DNA from 2 places in the Terrabacter sp. NPDC000476 genome. Region 1 is predicted to be linked to the other one. Evidence: riboswitches for the same ligand, from Rfam matches in the RefSeq annotation. Region 1 holds a riboswitch; the other holds the start of a gene.
What was found. A riboswitch is a leader RNA that binds a small molecule or an ion and turns the genes downstream of it on or off. The one in region 1 is predicted to bind cyclic di-AMP.

Region 1 (7,757 bases):
GGGGTAAGGGGGCGGCATGACCCCACCCCGTTCCGATCCAGCCGCCGAGCCATCCGCCGAGCCGTCGGGACCGAACACCCGGTGTGAGCGCTGAGACCGACGTGACGGCATACGACACCCCGACGCGCACGCACGCGCGACTCGTCGACACGACGGCCCCGAAGCGGCCACGTGGCGTCGCGCTCGTGCTCCACGGCGGCGCGGCACGCCAGCGGCCGGCGCGCGTCAGCCCCACCCAGCTGTCCGTGCTGCGGATGGTGCCCGTCGCGGGTCGCCTCGCCGTCGCCGGCCGCGGCGAGCTCGCGGTGCAGCGGCTGCTCAACTCGAGCCGCGGCTGGGACGCGGAGCACACGCCCGTCGACGACGTGCGCTGGGCGCTGCGGCAGGTGGCCGAGCGCTGGGGCGCCCACGTTCCCGTATGCCTCATCGGCCACTCGCTCGGCGGCCGGGCCGCGCTGCTGGCCGCGGATGCGGACCAGGCCGTCAGCGCCGTCGCCCTCAACCCCTGGCTGCACCCGACCGAGGGCCGCATCGACCTCACCGGGCGCGACGTGCTCGTCGTCCACGGTGACGAGGACCGCGTGGCACCGCCGGCGCACGCCGCCGCGGTCGCGCGCGACCTCGCCCGCACGGCCCGGATCGGCTTCGTCTCCGTCAGGGGCGCCAAGCACGCGATGCTGCGGCGGGGGCACGTCTTCGAGCGGCTGGCCGCCGACTTCGCCGTGTCGACCCTGCTCGACCGCCCCGCGAACGGGATCGTGGCGCGGGTCCTGGCCGGGGAGGGGTGGCTGGAGGCCTGAGCTGTTCCTTCTCGCCACTGTTTTGCGTAGGTTTGTCACCAAGAATCAAGATTGAACGTTTTTCTTTTGCTGTATCCGTGTGAGCCCCATACAGTCGAAGGACCCCGCGACCGGTCCCGACACAGAAGTGAGGACCTGGCTTGGCACCGAGATTCGCGTCAGTCGATGACTACATCGCCTCCTACGACGAGGAGACGCGGACTCAGCTCGCCGGTGTACGGGACGCCATCCGCGAGGTTGCACCCCAGGCCGGGGAGAAGATCAGCTACGGGATGGCCTCGTTCACCCTCGACGGCAAGCCGCTCATCTACTACGCAGGCTGGAAGAACCACGTCGGGCTCTACCCGGTGCCGACCGGCGACGAGGACTTCGAGGAGGCGATCGGGCCCTACCGCCGGTCCAAGGACACGGTGCGCTTCCCGATCAGCCGGCCGGTCCCGCTCGAGCTGATCGGCGAGATCACCGAGCTGTGCCTCGAGCGCCGACGGGCCCGCGCTGCCGCAGAGGCCGACGAGGCGGCCTCCTGAGGGCTCAGCCCTCGTCCGAGCCGGCGGGTGCGCTCTCGATGACCGACAGGACGTTGCCTGCCGGGTCGGTGAACCAGGCGATGAGCGGCCCACCCTTGCGGAACACGCCCTGCGCATCGGTCTCCATCGGCGTGCCCTCGTAGCGCTCGAAGACGACGCCGCGCCCGGTCAGCTCGCCGACGGTCGCCGCGACGTCGTCGACGGGGAAGTTGAGGATCGTGAAGCTCGCCGGGACGTGGTTCGGCTTCGGGTAGACGAGCACGGGCCGCTCGCCGCCCTCGGCCGCGAGGTGCAGCGTCAGCATGCCGTTCGCCTCGGTGACGGTGAGGCCGAGCGTGTCGGCATAGAAGGTGCGGGCCGCGTCGACGTCGTCGACGGAGAAGCCGCTGAACGCGTGGGAGCTCTCGAGCACGGTGGCGCTCCTCGGTCTCGGTGGTGCACGGGGACGCCGGTGGTCCCGACACCTCCCAGTGAAGCCCGATCGGCGACGCGATGGTGCGCCACCGCGAACTTTTTTCGGTGGAACCCCAATCCAGCCGTGCAGCGGCGGCGAACCCCACGCCGGAGACGGTCGACGACGACCCCGTCTGAAGCAGCGATGGACGGCTCTTGTCTCCTCGTCAAGGAGGAAGAACAGATGCGCACCACCACCACTCGGATCGCCGGCGCCACCCTCGCGGCCGGCGCCGCCATGGCCCTCAGCATCGGGCCGGCCTTCGCGGCCGACGCCTGGGTCAGCGCCAACCTCAAGCCCGTCGCGGGCAGCGACGTCGCCGGCAGCGGCACCGCCATGGTCGAGGTCGACGGCAACCGGATCACCGTGACGATGGCGGCGAACGGCCTGCTGCCCGACAACCCGCACGCGGCCCACATCCACTTCGGGGCCGAGGCCCGCCACGAGTGCCCGGTCCTGTCCGACGACAAGAACGGCGACGGCCACCTCAACACCACCGAGGGCGGACCGGCCTACGGCGACATCGTCGTCTCGCTGACGAAGACCGGCGACACGAGCCCCAAGTCGGGCCTCGCGATCGACCGCTTCGACACCGCGCCCGGCGGCAAGCTGACCTACCAGCGCGGCAGCATCAAGGTCTCCGACGCCGTCGCGACGGCCATCTCGGCCGGCCAGTCCGTCGTCGTCATCCACGGCGTCGACCACAACAAGGACGGCAAGTACTCCGGCGCCACCAAGAGCGACCTCGACCCGAAGCTGCCCACCGAGGCCACCGACCCGGCCCTCTGCGGCGCCCTGCGCGTGGCCCCGGCCGGCGGCATGCACACCGGTGGCGGCCTGCCGACCGACACCCTGAAGAGCGGCGGTACGAACGACGCGCTCCTGCTCGTCGGTGGCGGCGCGCTCGTCGCGGCCCTCGGCTCCGGCGCCTTCGCGGCCCGTCGCGCGCGGTCGCGCGCCTGATCGGCCGGATCCACCATGCCTGAGCTCACCGAACCGACGCCCCGCCGCACCACCTTCCGTGGTGCGGCCGGGGTGGCGGCCGCAGCGACCGTGATCCTGCTCGTCGTCGGGGTCGTCGCGCTGGTGCTCGGGCTCCGCGGGACGTCCGGCCCGCCGCAGCCCGCGGCGGCCGGCGTCCCGACGGCCAGCACGACGACGGGCCCGACCCAGAGCACTCCGACGGCCCAGAGCACTCCGACGACCGAGAGCACGACCCGCACGCCGGGCACGCAGACCTCCGGCCCGTCGGCGTCCCCCGGTCAGGGCGGGACACCGGCGGGCGGGACACCGGCGGACGGGACCGGCATCGGGCCCTTCCTCGAGGCGTCCGCCCTCACCTCGATCGAGATCCCGTCGATCGGGGTGCGCTCGAGCGACTTCGTGCCGTTGCACGTGCAGGGCGACGGGACCATCTCGGTGCCCGGGACCGCCCAGGAGGTCGGGCTCTACGACGGCGGACCCACCCCGGGCCAGCTCGGGCCGGCGGTCGTCGCGGCCCACGTCGACACCCCGTCGGGCGTTCCCGGCATCTTCGCCGAGCTCCGCAAGGTCGAGGTCGGCGACGTCGTCAAGGTGTCGCGCAAGGACGGCACGCACCTGACCTTCACGGTCGACCGGGTGCAGAGCTACCGCAAGTCGAGCTTCCCGACGGAGGCCGTCTACAAGGGCGACTTCACGCGTTCGGAGATCCGGCTCGTCACGTGCGGCGGCCCGACCGACGCGCGCAACGAGTACCGCGACAACGTCGTCGTCTTCGGCCACCTCACCTCGGGCGCCTGACGCGCCGTCCCACGCCGTGGACGCAGCGGACGCTGTGACGTGCGTCTCAATCCAGACCGGCCCTGGCAACGGTAAAGGGCTGGTCAAGTGCCTCAAAGCCGACATTCACGGCTGAGCACGGCGCGACACCGTTACCTTGGCGTGACTTTTGCCAGTTGATTCGTCTACAGTTCCGGGAGTCCGGCCACCGGTCGGACTCTCGTGAGGCGGACCGCCTAGTCCTGTCACCGCCTTCCGGGAGAGCACAGACCTTGTGACAGGAGCGGAGGAACCACACGTTTCTCCGGGCGTCCGGCGCAACGACTTCGGACGTCCTTGGGGTGAAGTCTTTCCACCGGGTCGCGACTCGCTCGCTCCCCGGCCACGGACCGGGCACCTTTCCGCCCGAACCCGACAGCTAACTTCGTAGGCGCGGAGAGGTAGAACCCGTGAACCACGAGACCACCCGCGGGCGCCACCGGGCGCCGGGCCGTCACAATCCCCTCAACGAACTCAAGCTCCTCGCCCGCGAGTCGGCCCAGCCGGCCATGAAGGGCGCGGCCGTCGTCGCCGCGACCGGTGGGCTCGTCGCCACCTTCGCGAACCCCGCGAGCGCCGACACCGTCTCGGCGGCCAACGGCGCGGTCGCCGCCGCCGGCGTCGAGGCAGCCCCGGCCGCGGTCGGCCCGGCCACCGCGGCCGCCAGCACGACCACCGCGCCGAGCGCCCTGTCGAAGATCGGCTTCGCGCCGGCCGTGCAGCAGGCGATCGCCAAGCGCACGCCCACCAAGGTGCGCGTGATCGAGGACGTGCAGGTCAAGGAGCAGCGCGCGGCCGCCAAGGCTGAGAAGGCCGCCAAGAAGGCCGCTGCCGAGCGCAAGGCCGCCCAGCGCGCCTCGCGCGACCTGACGCGTCGCAGCCTGACGCAGAGCACGTCGTCGTCGAAGTCGAGCAGCAACGACTACACGCCGAGCGCCTCCTCGGGCTCGCACTCCTCGCGCAACTGGGCCACCCGTGGCCAGTGCACGTGGGGCGCCCTCAACAAGTGGTACCAGTCCGAGGGCTACTACCCCGGCGGCTGGACCGGCAACGCCATGGCCTGGGCCTCGGGCGCCGCGAGCGCCGGCTACACCGTGAGCGGCACGCCGCGCGCGCGCTCGATCCTCGTCATGCAGCCCGGCGTCCACGGCTCCTCGAGCGTGGGCCACGTCGGCTGGGTGACCGCCGTCAACGGCAACGAGGTGACCATCGTCGAGATGAACGCCCTCGCCGGCCCGTACAACTACAACACCCGCACGCTGACCGACCAGGGCGGCATGCGCTACATCTACGCACCGTGACCCGCACGGTCTGACGCGGTCCCGCGCGTCCTGACCGGTCTCACGCGTTCCACGAAGGGGAGGATGCCACCGGCGTCCTCCCCTTCGTCGTGCCCCGGTGCGGCGGGACCCACCCGGGCGCACGCGGACGCGGTCCCAGGCACCCGGCATACGGCGGCGTGGCGCGCACCACACGGGCCCCGAGGAATGCGCGGCGACGGGTCGGACTTGTCTTTCGGGTAGGTGGTTGAAGGCTCTACCAGTCCGGTGGGCCCCATCACGTGAGTGACCACCCCGCACGACCGTCGTCCGCGACAGTGAGGAGCAGGCCAGTGTCCACGGCCTTCGAGAGCATCCGCATCGGCCGCTGGGACCTCCCCCAGCGTTTCGTCATGGCACCGCTGACGCGCAACCGCGCCGGTGAGGGCCAGGCGCCCACCGAGCTCAACGCCGAGTACTACGGCCAGCGCGCGAGCGCGGGCCTCATCATCACCGAGGGCACCCAGCCCAGCGCCGTCGGCCAGGGCTACCTCGACACCCCCGGCATGCACTCCGACGAGCAGGTCGCCGGCTGGCGCCTCGTCGCCGACGCCGTGCACGCGGGTGGCGGCCACGTCGTCGTCCAGCTCATGCACGCCGGCCGCATCGCGCACCCCGACAACAAGGGCGGGCTCGAGAGCGTCGCCCCGAGCGCCATCGCCGCGCCGGGCGAGATCGTGACCGCGAACGGCCAGCAGCCGTATGTCGTCCCGCGCGCCCTCGAGACCGAGGAGATCCCCGCGCTCGTGGCGGAGTTCGTGCACGCCGCCCGCCAGGCCGTCGCCGCCGGGCTCGACGGCGTCGAGGTGCACGCGGCCAACGGCTACCTGCCGCACCAGTTCCTCGCACCGAGCAGCAACCAGCGCACCGACGCCTACGGGGGCTCGCCCGAGAACCGCGCCCGCCTGACGATCGAGATCACCAAGGCCGTGGCTGAGGCCATCGGCGCCGACCGCGTCGGCATCCGCGTCTCGCCCGCGCACAACATCCAGGGCGTGCTCGAGCAGGACGAGGCCGACACCGCGGCGACGTACGAGGCGCTCGTCGAGGGCATCGCCCCGCTGGGCCTGGCCTACCTCAGCATCCTCGGCGACCCGGAGGCCGACGTCGTGCGCGACCTGCGCAAGCGCTTCGGCGGCCCGGTCATCCTCAACAGCGGCTTCGGCTCGGTGACCCAGCTTGCCGACGTCGAGGACATTCTCGAGCGCGACCTTGGCGACCTCGTCGCGGTCGGTCGCGAGTTCCTCGCCAACCCCGACCTCGTGCGGCGCTGGCGCGAGGGTGCCCCGCTCAACGAGCCGAACCCCGACACCTTCTACGGCGGCGGCGCCGAGGGCTACACGGACTACCCGACCCTGCCCTGACGCACCCGTCGAGCGAGCGCCCCGTTGCAGACCACCTGCGGCGGGGCGCTCGCTCGTCGCGGCGGCGGGCCGGCACTCCCGATGCGCGGGCCACGCCAACCCAGCCAGGGCGCACTTCCCGCGCGATCCACGCTCGATTCGGCACGCCAACCCAGCCAAGGCGAACTTCCCGCGCGATCCACGCTCGATTCGGCACGCCAACCCAGCCAAGGCGGACCTCCCGCGCGATCCAGGCTCGATGCGCCACGCCAACCCAGCCAAGGCGGACCTCCCGCGCGATCCAGGCTCGTGACGCCACGCCAACCCAGCCAGGGCGGACTTGCTGCGGCGGAATCGGGGGCAGGGGCGCTCACTCGATGGGCACGGGTCAGACGAGCGGGGGCGTGTCCCCGCCCTCGGGGACCGGGCCTCCCAAGGCGCGCTGCACCCACGTCACGTCGCGCCAGGCGCCGAGCTTCCAGCCGATGGCGCGGTAGGTGCCGACGGGCTCGAACCCCAGGGCCGCGTGCAGCCGAGCGCTCGCCTCGTTGGGCTGGGTCATCCCGGCCGCGGCCGTGCGGTAGCCGCGGTCGGCCAGCCGCCCGAGCAGCGCTTCGTAGAGCCGGCGACCGCCGCCGAGCCCCCGCCGGTCCCCGGCGAGGTAGACCGACACCTCGCACGACCACCGGTAGGCCGCGCGTGCCTTGAACGGGCCGGCATACGCGTAGCCGACAACCACGCCGTCCTTCTCGAGCACGAGGAAGGCGTGCCGTTCCTGAGCAGCCGCGATGCGCCGCGCCATCTCGGTGGCGTCCGGAGCCTCCGTCTCGAAGGTGACCGTCGTGCCGGTGACGTAGGGCGCGTAGATCGCCGCGCACGCGGCCGCGTCGTCGGCCGTGGCGTCACGCACGAGCGAGCCGCGCAGGTCAGGGGCGCCGGGCTGGTCGGTCTGGTCACCGGTGCCGCGCTGGCCAGGCAGGCCGCGCTGGTCGGGCAGGTCGGGCTGGTCGGGCATGGCGCCGATGCTAGAGCGCCTCACCGGTGTCAGCTCGGGCGCCGGGACCTGGCCCTGAAACGCCCACGTGCTCGGCCGGCCTCCAGCAGACTGGCGGCATGCTCACGGCCATCCGGGCCCGCGTGCTGCCCGAGCGGCAGCGCCGCACCTTCGAGGAGCTGACCGCCGACCTCGACCTCAACGAGGGCGACACGCTCTCGAAGCGATCGGCCTTCTGGACCATGCTCGTGCTCGCTGCGTGCATCGCGAGCGCCGGCATCATCGCGGACTCCACCGCCACCGTCATCGGCGCCATGATCATCGCGCCGCTGTCGACGCCGATCATGGGCACGGCCCTCGCCCTCGTGAAGCGCGAGCGCACGGGCGGCGTGAAGTTCGTCGTGCTCGGCGGGCTCGTCGTCATCGCGCTCGGCGCGCTCTTCTCCCTGCTCCTGCCGAGCCCCTACGACCTGCTGTCGAACTCGCAGGTGGCTGCCCGCACGAGCCCGCGGCTCGTCGA
Region 2 (7,757 bases), on a different contig from region 1:
TGCGGCGCATGTCCTTCGTCGACGTCGCGCCACCGACCGAGCCCGTGAGGTCGGTCTCGGTGAGCACTTCGAGCCGGGCCGCCTCGTCGACGAATCCCCTTCCGAGACAAGCGGTCGTGATGACGGCACGCCCCGTCGGGACATCGTCGGCCATGCGCTCGACCGGCACCTCGTGGTCGCGGAGCACCTCCTCCACGCGCTTGGCCAGGCCGGGCCCCTCGGTGACGATGGCGACCCGCCAGCCGTCCGCGACCCGCTGCCGCACGTGACCGACCGCGCGCTCGGTGTCGCCGCGGAAGGCCTCGGACTCGACCGCGCCGAGCGAGAGCCGGACGTCGACGTCGTCGTCCTCGATGACGAGCTCCGCGTCCGAGGTGAAGGGCGTCATGGTCCACCACGGCCGGCCGGCACCGACGGCGTGGGCCCGCACCTGCGCGAGGGTCCAGTAGGAGGCCGAGCCGAGGAGCGACTCGAGGTCGACGGGCACGACGTTGCCGGCCGCGGCGTTCGCCCAGCTGGCCTGGAGGAACTCGTCGCTCGTCAGGACGAGGTCGTGAGCCCTCGTGCGGATGCGCTCGGCGTCGGCGAGCAGGACGGTCGACGAGAGGGGCAGCACGTCGAGCAGCGACTCCATGCCGTCGACGAGGGCCGGTGCCAGCGACTCCATGCCCTCGACGGCGATGCCCTCGGCGACCTTCGTCAGCATGTCGGCGACGCCGGGCAGCTGCGTGGCGAGCTCCGCCGCCCGCGCGCGCACCTCGGGGGTCAGCAGCACCTCACGGCACGGCGGGGCCCACAGACCGTGCTCGGCCACCTCGAGGCTGCGCTGGTCGGCCACCTTGAACCACCGCACCTCCTCGACCGTGTCGCCCCAGAACTCGATGCGGACCGGGTGCTCCTCGGTGGGCGGGAAGACGTCGAGGATGCCACCGCGCACGGCGAACTCGCCGCGCCGCTCGACGAGGTCGGTGCGGGTGTAGGCGGCTGCCGCCAGGGCCTCGACGACGTCGGTGAGGGGCTGCTCGTCGCCGGGGCGCAGGGCCACCGGCGCGAGGTCGCCGAGGCCGCGCGTGATGGGCTGCAGCACGGCGCGCACGGGCGCGACGACCACCGACAAGGGGCCGTATGCCGCGTCGTCGGGGTCCGGGTGCGCGACCCGTCGCAGCACCGCGAGCCGGCGACCGACGGTGTCGCTCCGCGGCGACAGCCGTTCGTGCGGGAGCGTCTCCCAGCTCGGGAACACGGCGACGGCATCGCGGGGCAGGAAGGCCTCGAGCGCCACGGCGAGGTCGTCGGCCTCACGCGTGGTGGCGGTGACGACGAGGAGCGGCCCGGACCCCGCGCCGGCCCGCGCGAGGGCGGCGACGAGGAACGGCCGCGTGCCGTCGCTGCCCGAGACGTCGAGCAGGTGCGCGTGGCCCAGCTGCTCGAGCACCCGCCGCGGGGCGGGCTCCGTCTGCCACGCGTCGAGGAGGCCGGTGAGGTGGGCCGGCGAGCCGGTGGTGGTGGCCATGAGCGGAGGTCCCAACGTGTCGAAGGCGGTCAGGTGCCACCGGCCGCGGCGGGCGCCACGGTTCCCGGACAGCACGGACGCGCCGTCACGGGGACTGCACGCATCTGCTCCACTCTAATCGCGCCCACCGACCGCCGGCCGACCGCCCGGACGGGCAGCCCGGACGCGCCCGGCCCTGCCCGCAGCCGCCCACGTCGGCCCGGACGGGAGCGGACGGCGCGCGCACGACACGTCCGACGGCTCACCGGCGGCCCACGGCGTGTCGGGCCGGGGCACGACCAGCGAGGGGGGCCTCGGCTCGGGACGGCGGCAGCGGTGGTGCCCGCGAAGGCTGATTGCGAATCACGTTGCCGAACAACGAGTTCGAACGCGATCACCGTGGTCCTCGAGCGGTCGGACGGGCCGCGGGCGACGTTCGACCAGCCCCTCGTCGCGCCGGGCCCGTCGAGGCCGCCTGGCCCGGATGCCCGTTTTGCACCGTCCGGATACCCGCTCGTACAGTGATTCCCCGTCGTGCTCGTCCGGCCCTCGCCGACGAGCGCTCACAGCCCGCCCCGACGGCCGCCCTCATCGGCCGCAGGGTCCCGCTGCACGGCACCGGCTCGCGCCGGCGCCGCCGCGACGCGTCGCCCTCGACGCGACGCCGCTGGACGCCTGACCCGCGTCCCGCTCCGGCCTCGACCGACCCTTCGAGCGAGAGCCACGCGCCGCACCCGTCGGCCGGCCGCCCTCACGGCCGGGCCGAGGCTCGGCCGCGCCCTGCGGCACGAGTGCGACGCACTCCCACACAGATCCCCTCAAGGTGGTACCCCCCTCATGTTCGAGTCCACTCGTCGCAAGACCCTGGCCGCTGCCAGCCTCTGCACGGCCGTCGTGCTCCCGATCGCCGCCCACGCCACGACCGCCGACGCCGCGACCGGTCACGTCCGCTACGGCGTCAACTCCGGTGGCTGGTGGAAGACGGCCGGGCAGACCGCCCCCGACGCCTACAAGGCCGCCGTGGGCGCCTACGGCACGCTCGGCTTCATGCGCCTCTGGCCCAACTCGTTCACGACGACCTGGCGCGGCGGCCTCATCCCGAGCTACGTCTACGACGCGAAGACCGCGGTCTACATCAACCTCGGCTCGGACGTCGCCGGCGTCAACCGGGGCGCGCACGACGCCGCCTTCATCCAGATCCTCAAGACGGCCCCCAAGGACCGCCCGATCTGGTTCTCCTTCGCCCACGAGCCCGAGGGCGACGGCTTCACCGTCGCGGCCTGGCAGCAGGCGCAGAAGCGGCTGGCCAAGCTCAAGACGCAGTACGCGCCGTCGAACGTCAAGTACGCGCCCCTGCTCATGGGCACGACCTACATGAGCAACCGCTACCAGGTCTCGGCATCCGGCAACGTGCCGTGGTCGACGTGGTTCGACTTCGACCTCACCAACGTCGACGCCCTCGGCGCCGACATCTACCAGTGGGGCAAGAGCGACGCCACGGCCGACTCCGCCGCCACCGTCGTCACGCCGGTCATCAACGCCGCCACGTCCAAGGGCAAGGGCCTGCTCGTCGGCGAGCTCGGCGCCCGCAACACCCTGTCGGACGGCGCCCGCGCGAGCTTCCTCGGCGACGCCGTGAAGCTGTTCAACGCCTCGCCGAAGACGCAGGCCGTCGCGTACTTCGAGAACGACAACGGCGCGCTCGGCCCGTGGAACCTGCTGCCCAAGCCGGGCAGCAACACGCCGAACCTGCCCAAGAGCATCGCCACCTGGAAGTCCGCGGTCGCCTCGTCGCCCACCTCCTGACCCGTTCGGGAACCGGCGCGCCTGCCGGGGTCCGAGGCCACAGCGCCTCGGACCCCGGCATCGCGCATTCCACCTCCGGCGACTCCCCCCGCATGGCAGGCTGGTCACGCGGGTGGGCGCAAAGGGGGAGGAAAGACGTTGACATCGTTGACTGCTGCCGTTCGGACGACGGCTCCACGGATCGTCGTCGAGGGGGCGGCCGCGGCGGACCTGGGACTGGTGCGCCACGGCGTGCGACTTCCCTGGCGCCTGCTCGGCGGCCGGGTCGGGCTCGGCGCCGACGCGGCCGGCGGCCGCACGGCCGACCCGTCGACCCCGGCCGGGGCGCCCTGCGTCACGATCGAGGTGGCGGACGGCGACGTCGCGCTCGCGCCGCTGGTCGACAGCGGACGCCTCGTGCTCACCGACGCGACGTGCCTGCCGCTGGCCGAGCTGGAGCGGCCCGAGCTGGGTCGTGCCGAGCCGGGTCGCGGCGGGGACGTCGACGGCGGTGGGCGGCTGACGGTGCGCGGTGAGCTCGTGACCGACCCGACGGCACCGACCGCGACGGCCGCCGACTGGCTGCGTCCCGGCGCAACTCTCGTGGTGGCCCAGCGGCCGCCGCTCGCCGACGAGGTGACCGGGCCGGTCGTCGTGCTCGCGCCGAGCTCGCCGACGCCCCAAGGCATCCCGGCCGCCGTGCTGAGGGCGGCGCTCCTCGCGACGAGCGCGACCCACCCCGACGTCACGGTCGTCGACGCCCCGATCTGGTGGCGCGACGCCGACAGCGACGCCGCCCTCGTCGCGGCCGTGGCACGCTCTGCCGGCGCACCGGTCCGCGTGCTCGCCCACACCGACCGGGCGTGGCTCGAGGCCGGGGCCGCGCTCGACCGCGGGCTCGAACCCGTGGGCCTCGACCCAGCCGTCCGCACCGTGCTGCACCGGTGGCGCCCGCCGCGCACCCGGCGCGGCGTCGTCGTCCTGCTCACGGGCCTCTCCGGGTCGGGCAAGTCGACGCTCGCCTCCGCCCTCGTCCAGCGCATCGAGAGCGAGGGCGTGCGCAGCGTCAGCCTCCTCGACGGCGACCTCGTGCGCCGGCTGCTGTCGTCCGGGCTCGGCTTCGACCGCGCCGGGCGTGACGCCAACGTGCTGCGCATCGGTTTCGTGGCCGCCGAGGTGGCCCGGCACGGCGGGATGGCCGTCTGCGCGCCCATCGCACCGTTCGCGCAGACCCGCGCCGAGGTCCGCCGGATGGTCTGCGAGGTCGGCGACTTCGTCCTCGTGCACGTCGCCACCCCGCTCGAGGTCTGCGAGCAGCGCGACCGCAAGGGCCTCTACGCCCAGGCCCGGGCCGGGTCGCTGCCGGAGTTCACCGGCATCTCGTCGCCCTACGAGGCCCCGGTCGACGCCGACCTCGTCGTGGACACGACGGGGAGCACCCTCGAGGAGTCCCTCGAGCAGATCCTCGGGCACCTGCGCGACGGAGGGTGGCTCGCATGACCCTCGACCCGCTGCTCACCATCGCCTCGCTCGGCATCGGCATCATCGTCGGCCTCACCGGCATGGGCGGTGGCGCCCTCATGACGCCGATGCTCGTGCTCTTCTTCGGGGTGCCGCCGCTCACGGCCGTCTCGAGCGACCTCGTCGCGGCCGCGGTGATGAAGCCCGTCGGGTCGATGGTGCACCTGCGGCGCGGCACGGTGAACCTCTCCCTCGTCAAGTGGCTCTGCATCGGGTCGATCCCGAGCGCCTTCGTCGGCGTGCTGATCCTCAACCGCCTCGGCTCCGGCGCCGCCGCGCAGCACTGGCTGCAGGTCGCCCTCGGGGTGGCCCTGCTGCTGGCCTCGGCCGGCCTCATCGTGCGGGCCTACCTGCGCCTGCTCGAGCGGGCGCGCCGCCTCGACGGCCGCGCCGCGCCCCTGCCGCCCGGGCCGCCCACCGTGACGGTCCGCATCTGGCAGACCGTGCTCGTGGGAGCGGTCGGCGGCATCGTCGTCGGCATGACCTCCGTCGGGTCCGGTTCGCTCATCATCATCGCCCTCATGGCGATCTACCCCACCCTCAAGGCGAGCGAGCTCGTCGGGACCGACCTGCTCCAGGCGGTGCCGCTCGTGGCCTCCGCCGCCGTCGGGCACATGCTGCTCGGCGACTTCCACCTCGACCTGACGCTGTCGCTCCTGCTCGGCTCGATCCCCGGCGTCTGGATCGGCGCCCAGCTCTCGGCGCGTGCCCCGGGCGGGCTCGTGCGCCGGGCGCTGGCCTTCGTGCTGCTCGCCTCGGCCCTCAAGCTGCTCGGGGTGCCCAACACGGCCACGGGGATCGTCCTGCTCCTCGCGCTGCTCATCGGGCCCCCGGTGTGGTTCGCCGCCCGGCGCCGCCACGGCCTGCCCGCCTTCTCCGGCCGGCTCGCGCAGCGCTCGAGCGCCGTGCCCGACAGGGCACCCGGGGCCACCTCGGAGGCCGGCACCGGGACCCGGTCGCGCGTCACGGAAGCGGGCGACGCGGCCCTCTGAGACCGCTATGACGGGAAAACGGTGTGATCCGCGTCACATCTGCTCCCAGCCTTCGGGGACCCCGCTCCTGAGCACGGCCGCGTGCTCAGGACGGCCCCTCCCGCCGGTCGCGGGGCGCTGACCGGATCGTCCGGATTGCTGCCATCTGCCCGTTCCCATCGGACCTGTCGTGACCTGTCCCCGTGTGCAGGGGTCCGCTAGGGTTCCGTTCGCCTTCACACACATCGCCTAATCCCGGAGCCCTCGAGGCCTCCCGGGAGCCGGGGACCCACCGTTCCCTCGGGGTGAATCAGGAGCCTGCTCCTGTAGGGCGCCATCCGGCCCGAACCCGTCAGCTAACCCGGTCGGCAGCCTAGGAGACCTGGAGCAGACATGCGCACCACCCCTCGCTTCGCCCTGCCCGCGCGCAGATCCCCCCACCGGTTCACCGTCGCCGCCCTCGGCCTCGCCGCGGCCGGCTCCCTCGTGGCCACCCTCGCCGTGCCGGCGCAGGCCGCCACGGCGACCGCGCTGCCCGGCGGCAAGATCTACGCCGGCGCCGTCGGCGACACGGCCACCCTCGCCAGCAAGACCGGGACGACCGTCGGCGTCCACGGCTACGGCAACTTCGAGGGCAGCGTGCCCACGGGCCGGATGCTGACCGCGAACAGCTCGTCGAACTGGAAGACCGTCGCCGCGGCCAAGCCCGGCACGGCGATCTACAACAACATCGTGCGCTGGGCGACGACGATCAAGTCGCGCGGCAGCCTCACCCTCTTCGCCTACAGCCACGAGCCCGAGCTCACCTCGAAGACCGGCCTCGGCACGGCGACCGACTTCAAGGCGGCCTACGCCCGCGTCGTGACGATCTTCCGCCAGCAGGGCGTCACGAACGCGCGCTTCGTGCTCCAGCTGACCGACTGGTCGTTCCGCACCAGCACGTCCGACCGGATGTATGCCGGCAAGTGGTACCCGGGCGACGCCTACGTCGACGTCATCGGTGCCGACGCCTACAACTGGTACACGTGCGGCGAGGGCCGGGGCAAGTGGGTCGAGCTGAGCACGATCATCAGCCCCCTCCTCGCCTTCGGCAAGGCGCACGGCAAGCTCGTGGCGCTCCCCGAGTTTGGGGTCACGAAGGACTCCCGACGCGCCACGTGGCTCACGAACGCGAAGAACTACCTCATCGCGAACGAGAGCTGGTTCGCGGCCGCGTACTACTTCAACCACCCGCCGACGAACAAGAACAACCTCGACTGCGTGTGGAACCTCAGCACCTCGGCCGAGTACTCCGCTTACGGGTCGCTGCTGAAGAACGTCAACTTCGCCTACTGACGGGCGAATCCGGCTCCGGCCCCGCGCGCTCCCTCCGAGTGCACGGGGCCGGTCGCGTCGTCGGACGCCGACAGGCCCTGCCGCTCGTGCGGCAGGGCCTGTCGGCGGCCGCTCAGAACGTGACGCGGTAGCAGCCCGTGTCGGCGCCCGCGGTGAACTCCAGGCGCCAGCTGCCGCGGTCGCGCACCGGGAGCGCGACGCGGTAGTAGTACCACGTGTCGGCCTGCTCGACCTGGGTCGAGGACACGGTCCGCACGGCCCCGGTCGGCGACGTCGCCTTGAGCCGGACGCCGGGCATCGCGGCACCGTCGGCGGGCACGACGTAGAAGCTGACCTCGGCGCCGTTGACCGCGCCCTTGGCGACGGCGGCCCGGGCCTGCGCGAAGTTGCCGACCGCCAGCGATCCGGAGCGGACGTCCGTCTGCGTGCCCACGGTCGCGCAGGACGACGACGCGCTGCCCGGCAAGCGGTTCAGCACCGAGGTCTGGTCACCGGCCGCAGCCACCCCCGGGCCCGCCACCGGCTTGGTCGGCGCCGGGGTGGCAGGTGCCGTCGGCCTCGTGCCCGGTCGCGTGGCCGGGGCCGACGACGGCGCCGGCTCGGTGGCCGACGCCGCACCGTCCGGCCGCCCGGTCGCGGTCGTGCCAGCGGCC

Region 2: linked by a shared signal. The riboswitch ahead of ABT295_RS17790 (glycosyl hydrolase) and the one ahead of ABT295_RS15930 (CHAP domain-containing protein) in region 1 are both predicted to bind cyclic di-AMP.

The regions. Positions count from the first base shown of each region.
Region 1 is NZ_JBEPDF010000002.1:748,460-756,216, reverse strand. Features, by position in the region: gene ABT295_RS15955 (alpha/beta fold hydrolase) at 84-800, shown strand; gene ABT295_RS15950 (iron chaperone) at 941-1,327, shown strand; gene ABT295_RS15945 (VOC family protein) at 1,332-1,739, opposite strand; gene ABT295_RS15940 (CHRD domain-containing protein) at 1,965-2,744, shown strand; gene ABT295_RS15935 (sortase domain-containing protein) at 2,760-3,563, shown strand; cyclic di-AMP (ydaO/yuaA leader) riboswitch at 3,795-3,987, shown strand; gene ABT295_RS15930 (CHAP domain-containing protein) at 3,992-4,882, shown strand; gene ABT295_RS15925 (alkene reductase) at 5,194-6,264, shown strand; gene ABT295_RS15920 (GNAT family N-acetyltransferase) at 6,632-7,258, opposite strand; gene ABT295_RS15915 (DUF389 domain-containing protein) at 7,357-7,757, shown strand, end outside.
Region 2 is NZ_JBEPDF010000003.1:385,108-392,864, reverse strand. Features, by position in the region: gene mfd (transcription-repair coupling factor) at 1-1,513, opposite strand, end outside; gene ABT295_RS17805 (hypothetical protein) at 2,330-3,298, shown strand; gene cysC (adenylyl-sulfate kinase) at 3,446-4,777, shown strand; gene ABT295_RS17795 (sulfite exporter TauE/SafE family protein) at 4,774-5,790, shown strand; cyclic di-AMP (ydaO/yuaA leader) riboswitch at 6,006-6,156, shown strand; gene ABT295_RS17790 (glycosyl hydrolase) at 6,163-7,104, shown strand; gene ABT295_RS17785 (hypothetical protein) at 7,217-7,537, opposite strand; gene ABT295_RS17780 (hypothetical protein) at 7,530-7,757, shown strand, end outside.